DNA from 2 places in the Metapseudomonas resinovorans NBRC 106553 genome. Region 2 is predicted to be linked to the other one. Evidence: predicted binding sites of a transcription regulator. Region 2 holds the regulator's gene; the other holds the start of a gene.
The links. Region 2 encodes sigma-54, which starts transcription at its own class of promoters, with help from an activator protein. Its sites were predicted from a motif close to ANTGGCATNNANNTTGCTNT; they were not measured.
Positions count from the first base shown of each region.

Region 1 (4,359 bases), 1.4 Mb from region 2:
CAGCATGGTGGTGTCGGCCCAACCGGTGACCCCTTCTTTCGGGAACACGGTTTCCACCGGCTGACCTTCGGCCTTCAGGGTATTGGCCATGTAGCCCCAGGTGCTGGAGGCGGCCACGCCTTCATTCTTGAAGTCGCTCATCTGCACCGTCGCGTCGTGCCAGTAGCGGTGCACCAGCGGGTGCTGCTGGCGCAACAACTCGAGGGCGGCGGCGTACTGCGCTTCGGTGAGTTGATAGGGGTCCTGGATGCCCAGTTCCGGCTTGGCGGACTTCAGGTAGAGGGCGGCGTCGGCGATGTAGATCGGGCCGTCGTAGGCCTGCACGCGGCCCTTGTTGGGTTTGCCATCGGCCAGGTCCTGGGGCTCGAAGACCACGGCCCAGCTATCCGGCGCCTGCTTGTACAGCTTGGTGTTGTACATCAGCAGGTTCGGGCCCCATTGGTAGGGGGTGCCGTAGTGCACGCCACCCACGGTGTGCCAGGGGGCGTCCTTGAGGCGGTCGTCGAGGGTGTTCCAGTTGGGGATCAGGTCGATGTTGATCGGCTGCACCCGCTTGCCGAACACCAGGCGCAGGGAGGCGTCGCCGGAGGCGGTGACCAGGTCGTAGCCGCCCTTGGTCATCAGGCTGACCATCTCGTCGGAGGTGGCGGCGGTCTTCACGTTGACCTTGCAGCCGGTGTCTTTCTCGAACTGGGTCACCCAGTCGTAGTTCTTGTCGGACTCGCCGCGTTCGATGTAACCGGGCCAGGCGATGATGTCGAGCTGGCCTTCCCCCTGGCCGAGCTGTTTCAGCGGTTCGGCGGCCTGGGCGGAGGCGATGAGGCAGGCGCAACTGACGCCGAACGAGAGGAAAACGGGTTTGAGCGAAGGCATTGTCGACTCCTGTTGTACATGACGTGCGGAGCCTGTTCGGCGGAACTGCATGCCGTTGGCGGGGGTATTCAGCAGCGTAGTTCGGGGCCTGCGGGCTTACAAGGAAGGGGCTGGGAGGGCACAGGCGACCATGGCGCCGCGCTTGTTGCACGGCCGAATTCATTCGCCAAGGGCAAGGTCGTTTCCCGATTGAATGCCATGGGCCGAACCTGCGGTCCGGTTGGCGAATGAATTCGCCCCTACAAGAGAGGAAGGAAGCCTCGCCTAGATATGCAGGGTCGCCTCCCCCCTGTGCCAGTTGCAGGGGCAGAGCTCCTCGGTGAGCAGGGCGTCGAGCAGGCGCAGGGTTTCCTGGGGGTTGCGGCCCACCGACAGGTCGTTCACCGAGACATGGCGGATGACGTTGTGCGGATCGATGATGAAGGTCGCACGCAGGGCGACGCCCGCATGGCGGTCGAGTATGCCCAGGCCATCGGCCAGCTCGTGGCGGATGTCGGCCAGCCAGGGAAAACTCTGGCCCTTGAGGTCCTGGTTGTCGTGGCGCCAGGCGAGGTGGACGAACTCGCTGTCGGTGGAGGCGCCGATCAGCAGCGTGTCGCGGTCGTTGAACTGCTCCAGCAGGTCGCCGAAGGCCTTGATCTCGGTGGGGCAGACGAAGGTGAAATCCTTGGGCCAGAAGAACAGCACCTTCCATTTGCCGAGGAAACTGTCCTGGTTGACCCGTTTGAAGGCGTTTTCCGGGTTGGGCGCGTGTTCCGAATCATGGTCCACCGCCAGCAGGTCGAACGCGGGCAGTTTGTCGCCAATGGTGAGCATGGTCTTCCTCCGGTGGCAGGGTGCGGAGGCACTGGGTTGGGGCAATTATGGAAGGCTCTCGGGCCCTTTGAAATACACCCCGGCTATGTCGCCCACAGGACGGCTCCATGAGCATAGGTCGTCGAGTTATAGGGCAAATTCCAAATCGCAACATATGTATAGAACAATCGAGCCCTAATGGCTGTGCGCGGCGGGGCTAGACTGTCTGATCCAAGGATGGCAGTGCCCCGGACGCAAGCGGGGGAACACCTCGCCGTTGCTATCCGTCCAAACCTGTACCGCCGCCAAATAGGGCGGCGTCGGCAGTTACGCGTGGCGGGCTGCACCAGACTGGGGCGTGACGACTGTGCGTGTGCTGCAAGTTGTTGAAATGCAAACGGTTGTTGCGATGGCACGGGGCTTGCGACTGCAAGTTGGCCCGTGGCGACAAGGAGTTAGGCATGTCCCGCACTTTTTATGACGAAATGTACGACGCGAGTGGCGAATGCCGTCCGCACTACCGGGAATTCGCACGCTGGCTGGCGGACACGCCCCAGGAGCTGCTGGCCCAGCGCCGACGTGAGGCCGACCTGCTGTTTCATCGCGCGGGGATCACCTTCACCCTTTACGGCGACGAGCAGGGCACCGAGCGGCTGATTCCCTTCGACACCATTCCCCGCGCCATCCCCATGAGCGAATGGCGCGTGGTGGAGAAGGGCTGCATCCAGCGGGTCAAGGCGCTGAACATGTTCCTCGCCGACCTCTACCACAACCAGCGGATCATCAAGGCGGGGATCATTCCCGCCGAGCAGGTGCTGGCCAACGAGGGCTACCAGATCGCCATGCAGGGGCTCGACCTGCACCGCGACATCTACGCCCACATCGCCGGCGTGGACCTAGTGCGCGACGGCGACGGCACCTACTACGTACTGGAAGACAACCTGCGCACCCCCAGCGGCGTCAGCTACATGCTGGAAGACCGCAAGATGATGATGCGGTTGTTCCCCGAGCTGTTCGCCGCCCAGCGTGTCGCCCCCATCGACCACTACCCGAACCTGCTGCTGGACACCCTGAAGAGTTCCAGCCCGCTGGATAACCCCCGCGTGGTGGTGCTGACCCCGGGACGCTTCAACAGTGCCTACTTCGAGCACGCGTTCCTCGCCCGCGAGATGGGCGTGGAGCTGGTGGAGGGCGCCGACCTGTTCGTCCGTGACGACAAGGTGTTCATGCGCACCACCTCGGGCCCGCAGCCGGTGGACGTGATCTATCGCCGGCTGGACGACGCCTTCCTCGACCCGCTCACCTTCAACCCCGAATCCATGCTCGGCGTGCCCGGCCTGCTGGCCTCCTATCGCTCCGGCAACGTGGTGCTGGCCAATGCCATCGGCACCGGGGTGGCGGACGACAAGTCCATCTATCCCTATGTCTGCGACATGATCCGCTTCTACCTGGACGAGGAGCCGATCCTCAAGAACGTGCCCACCTGGCAGTGCCGCAAGCCCGAGGAGCTGTCCCACGTGCTGGCCAACCTGCCCGAGCTGGTGGTCAAGGAGACCCAGGGCTCCGGTGGCTACGGCATGCTCGTTGGGCCGGCCGCCAGCGCCAAGGAGATCGAGGTATTCCGCGAGCGCCTCAAGGCACGCCCCGAGGCCTATATCGCCCAGCCGACCCTGTGCCTGTCCACCTGCCCGACCTTCGTCGAGCAGGGCATCGCCCCGCGCCATATCGACCTGCGGCCCTTCGTGCTCTCCGGGCGGGAAACCCGCCTGGTGCCCGGCGGCCTGACCCGCGTCGCGCTGCGTGAAGGCTCCCTGGTGGTCAACTCCTCCCAGGGCGGCGGTACCAAGGACACCTGGATAGTGGAAGACTGACCATGCTGAGCAGAACTGCCTCCGAACTGTATTGGATGTCGCGCTACCTGGAGCGCGCGGAGAACCTGGCGCGCATGCTGGACGTCAGCTATTCGCTGTCGCTGATGCCCCAGGACGGGCGCGGCAATGGTCTGGAAGAGCTGGCCATGCCGCTCCTGATCACCGGCACCCTGGAAACCTATCTCGAGCGCCACGGCCAGCTGCATGCCGAGCGCATGCTGCACTTCTTCGCCCTGGACGAAGACAACCAGGCGAGCATCTACAACTGCCTGCGGGCCGCGCGGATCAACGCCCATGCGGTGCGCGGCAGGATCACCGCCGATATCTGGGAGAACATCAACGCCACCTGGCTGGAAGTGCGCAGCATCGCCAACGAGGGCCTCGGCCGCTACGGCATCAGCCGGTTCTGCGAATGGGTGAAGGAGCGCTCGCACCTGTTCCGTGGCGCTACCTACGGCACCATCATGCGTGGCGAGGCCTATCGCTTCATCCGCCTGGGTACCTTCATCGAACGCGCCGACAACACCCTGCGCCTGCTGGATGCCCGCTACGAGATGCTCGGCGAGGAAGCGGAAGAGGTGAGCGATACCTCGGCCCGTGGCTACTACCAGTGGAGCGCCTTGCTCCGCGCGCTGTCCTCCTTCGAGGCCTACACGGAGATCTACCGGGGCTCGCCCGGCGCCCACCAGGTGTCCGAGCTGCTCCTGCTGCGCGCCGACGTGCCGCGCTCGCTGCGCGCCTGCATGGAGGAGCTGAACCATATCCTCGCCAGCCTGCCCGGTGACAACGGCAGGCCGGCCCAGCGCCTGGCCGCGGAACT
Region 1 is NC_021499.1:2,457,127-2,461,485, forward strand. Features, by position in the region: gene ydcS (putative ABC transporter substrate-binding protein YdcS) at 1-873, opposite strand, end outside; gene PCA10_RS11160 (peroxiredoxin) at 1,138-1,689, opposite strand; gene PCA10_RS11165 (circularly permuted type 2 ATP-grasp protein) at 2,130-3,539, shown strand; gene PCA10_RS11170 (alpha-E domain-containing protein) at 3,542-4,359, shown strand, end outside.
Region 1: the regulator sigma-54 is predicted to act here: its motif matches at 2,077-2,096, upstream of PCA10_RS11165 (circularly permuted type 2 ATP-grasp protein).

Region 2 (4,359 bases):
CGCGATCGGCGCAAGCAACAGTTCCTCGTCACGAATGGCTTCGGCAAGGGAGCGGTTGTCGTTGGTGAGCGGGTGGCGCCGACGGGTTTCGGAGAAACGCTTTAGCAGCGTGTCGTTCTCCGCGTCGAGGTAGAGCAGGTCGCACTTGATGTGGCGGGCGCGGGCCTCGGCCAGAAGCTCCGGAAAACGCAGCAGCTGGCTGGGCAGGTTGCGCGCGTCGATCGACACCGCGACCAGGGGCTGCAGCAGCTCGGTGTGCAGCAACGCTCGTTCGGCCAGCTCGGGAAGCAGGGCGGCCGGCAGGTTGTCGATGCAGTAGAAACCGTGGTCCTCGAGAACATCGAGGGCGGTGCTCTTGCCCGAGCCGGAGCGGCCGCTAACGATGATCAGGCGCATGGCAAAACCCTAGCGTCCGCTCTGCACGTCCACCACCACCTGGTACAGGCTGGTGCTGTCGGGCGCCTGGCGAAGGCGCTCGCGCACGTCAGTGCGGTCGAGCATGCTGGCGATCTGTCGGAGCAGCTCGAGATGTTCGTCGGTGGCGGCTTCAGGGACCAGCAGCACGAACAGCAGGTCCACGGGGGCGCCGTCGATGGCGTCGAAATCTACTGGCGCGTCAAGGCGCAGCACGGCGCTGATGGGCGCGGTGCAGCCGGTGAGGCGACAGTGGGGAATGGCGATGCCGTTGCCGAAACCGGTGGAGCCGAGTTTCTCCCGGGCTACCAGGCTTTCGAAAATGTCCTGGTTGTCGAGGTCGGGAAGGTCGCGCGCGACCAGCTTGGCGATCTGTTCCAGTACGCGTTTTTTGCTGCCACCCGGCACGTTCACCAGGGAACGGCCGGGGGTCAGGATTTGCTCAAGTCGGATCATAGGGAGGGGTTCAGCGGGCGGTGGCACCCTGCTGGCGGTTCAACTGCTTTTCCTTGTGCTTGATCAATTGGCGATCGAGCTTGTCGGTGAGCAGGTCGATGGCGGCGTACATGTCTTCATGTTCCGCGTTGGCAACGACTTCGCCGCCGGCGATGTGCAAAGTGGCTTCGATTTTCTGTTTGAGTTTCTCGACCTGCATGATCACTTGCACGTTGGTGATTCGGTCGAAATGGCGCTCCAGACGGTCGAACTTCTCGACAACGTAGTTGCGCAGGGCGTCGGTCACATCCAGTTGATGTCCACTGATGTTGACTTGCATACCGCTTTCTCCTTATTGCCCGTGTGTAAGAGACAGGCTAACGGGCCTGCCACCGGAACACTTTGGCGTGGGTCAATATCCGCGTCACATCAGTCGCTTTCGTTCGCTGGAAGGCGCTATCCCAAGGGATTCACGATACTTGGCTACTGTGCGACGGGCCACTTGAATGCCCTGTGCCTCCAGTAAACCAGCGATCTTGCTGTCGCTCAACGGCTTTTTCGGATTTTCCGCAGCGACCAGTTTTTTGATGATGGCGCGGATCGCGGTAGACGAGCATTCGCCGCCTTCCGAGGTGCTGACGTGGCTGGAGAAGAAGTACTTCAGCTCGTAGATCCCGCGGGGTGTGTGCATGTATTTCTGGGTGGTCACGCGGGAAATCGTCGACTCGTGCATGCCCACGGCTTCGGCGATGTCGTGCAGGACCAGGGGCTTCATCGCCTCTTCGCCGTATTCCAGGAAGCCGCGCTGGTGCTCGACGATCTGGGTGGCGACCTTCATCAGGGTCTCGTTGCGGCTCTGCAGGCTCTTGATGAACCAGCGGGCTTCCTGCAACTGGTTGCGCATGAAGGTGTTGTCGGCGCTGGAGTCGGCGCGACGGACGAAGCCGGCGTAGTGCGGATTGACCCGCAGGCGCGGCACGGCTTCCTGGTTCAGTTCCACCAGCCAGCGCTCGTTGTGCTTGCGCACGATGACGTCCGGCACCACGTACTCGGGTTCGCTGGCTTCGATCTGCGAGCCCGGGCGGGGGTTGAGGCACTGGATCAGTTCGATGATCTGGCGCAGCTCGTCTTCCTTGACCTTCATGCGGCGCATCAGCTGGCTGTAGTCGCGGCTGCCGAGCAGGTCGAGGAAGTCGGCGGCGAGGCGCTGGGCCTCCACCAGCCAGGGCGTGCCCGAGGGCAGCTGGCGCAGTTGCAGGATCAGGCACTCGCGCAGGTCGCGTGCGCCGATGCCGGCGGGCTCGAACTGCTGGATGCGGTGGAGGACGACCTCGACCTCGTCCAGCTCGATACCGAGCTCGGGGTCGAAGGCTTCGACGATCTCGGCGAGGGTTTCCTCGAGATAGCCGTCGTTGTTGATGCAGTCGATCAGGGTGACCCCAATCAGGCGATCGGTGTCGGACATCGGCGCCAGGTTGAGCTGCCAGAGCAGGTGGCTCTGCAGGCTTTCGCCGACCGAGGTGCGCGAGGTGAAGTCCCACTCGTCGTCATCGTTGCTCGGCAGGCTGCTGGCGCTGGTCTGGTAGACGTCTTCCCAGGCGGTGTCGACGGGGAGTTCGCTGGGGATGCGCTCGTGCCATTCGCCGTCTTCCAGGGCTTCGGCGTTGGTCTGGACGCTGGACTCCTGGAAGCTGGAATCCTGGTTGCCGGAATTGGACTGCTGGTCACCTTCGGCCATGGGGTCGGAGGTGTCGAAATCGTCGCCATCCTCCTGCCGCTCGAGCATGGGATTGGACTCCAGCGCTTCCTGGATTTCCTGTTGGAGGTCCAGGGTGGAGAGTTGGAGCAGGCGGATGGCCTGTTGCAGCTGAGGAGTCATCGTCAGCTGCTGGCCCATCTTCAGGACTAGCGATGGTTTCATGGCAGGGGGCTTAGCACCTTATTCGCCGGCGCTCTCGCGCCATCCACTACAGGGCGCCGAAGCGCCACCAGGAAGCAAATTATATGCCTGACCTTGAAGGATTTTCCCAGCTCCTGCAACCCATCTTGTAGGTGCTTGCGCGGGAGACTACAGGCGGAACTCGTGGCCCAGGTAGACTTCCTTCACCAACTGGTTGGCCAGAATGGCTTCCGCGTCGCCTTCGGCGATCAGTTGTCCGTCACTGACAATGTAGGCCGTCTCGCAGATATCCAGGGTCTCGCGGACGTTGTGGTCGGTGATGAGCACGCCGATCCCCTTGGCCTTGAGGTGGTGGATGATCTGCTTGATGTCGCCTACGGAAATCGGGTCCACGCCGGCGAAGGGTTCGTCCAGCAGGATGAATTTGGGCGCGGTGGCCAGGGCTCGGGCGATCTCCACACGACGGCGTTCGCCGCCGGACAGGCTCATGCCGAGGCTGTCGCGGATATGGCTGATGTGGAATTCCTGCAGCAGGCTTTCCAGCTCCTTGCGGCGGGCGGCGCGGTCGAGTTCCTTGCGGGTCTCGAGGATCGCCATGATGTTGTCCGCCACGCTCAGCTTGCGGAAGATCGAGGCTTCCTGCGGCAGGTAGCCGATGCCCGCGCGGGCGCGGCCGTGCATGGGCTGGTGGGTGACGTCCTGCTGATCGATCAGGACGCGGCCCTGATCGGCCTTCACCAGGCCGACGATCATGTAGAAGCAGGTCGTCTTGCCCGCGCCGTTGGGGCCGAGGAGGCCGACGATCTGGCCGCTGTCGATGGACAGGCTGACGTCGCGGACCACCTGGCGGCTCTTGTAGCTCTTTGCCAGATGCTGGGCTTTGAGAGTCGCCATTACTGTGCTTTCTGCTCTTTCTTCTTCGGCTGTATGACCATGTCGATGCGCGGGCGCGGAGTGGTCACGCTGCCACCGGTGGCGCGGCCCGCGTTGACGATCTGGCGCTGGGTGTCATAGACGATCTTCTCGCCTTCGAAGGTGTTGCCTTCCTGGACCACCTTGGCCTGGTCGAGCAGGATGATGCGCTCGTTGGCAGCGAAGTACTGGATGGTCAGGCCGTAGGCCTTGACGATTTCCTTGTCCGCGGCCGGCTTCTGCTCGTAGTACGCGGGCTTGCCCACCGAGGTGAAGACTTCGACGTCGCCGGCCTCGTTCTGGGTGATCGTGACGGTGTCGCCAGTGATCTTCATGGTGCCCTGAGTGATGATCACGTTGCCGCGGTAGACCGCGACGCCTTGTTTGTCATCGAGCTCGGCGCTGTCGGCCTGGACGCGAATCGGTTGGTCGCGGTCCGTGGGCAATGCCCAGGCGGCGGCACTTCCGAGTGCGGTGCCCAGGCTGAGCAACAGGGGGAGGGTTTTAACGAACCTCATGCTGGCCTCTTACGTTGGACTGCAGGAGCATCCTGCCGTCATTCAAGTACGCTTTCATTCCTTGTGCCGTGGTCACCCCATTGGCCGCGTCGATTCTAACGGCTTGCTGGGTCTGCGCATATTCCTGGTCGGGGAATACGGTCAGGCGGCTCGTGGTGAGTATGGTCGGTCGGCCCTTGG
Region 2 is NC_021499.1:1,102,682-1,107,040, forward strand. Features, by position in the region: gene rapZ (RNase adapter RapZ) at 1-396, opposite strand, end outside; gene ptsN (PTS IIA-like nitrogen regulatory protein PtsN) at 406-870, opposite strand; gene hpf (ribosome hibernation-promoting factor, HPF/YfiA family) at 881-1,189, opposite strand; gene PCA10_RS05105 (RNA polymerase factor sigma-54) at 1,274-2,770, opposite strand; gene lptB (LPS export ABC transporter ATP-binding protein) at 2,918-3,643, opposite strand; gene lptA (lipopolysaccharide transport periplasmic protein LptA) at 3,643-4,179, opposite strand; gene lptC (LPS export ABC transporter periplasmic protein LptC) at 4,166-4,359, opposite strand, start outside.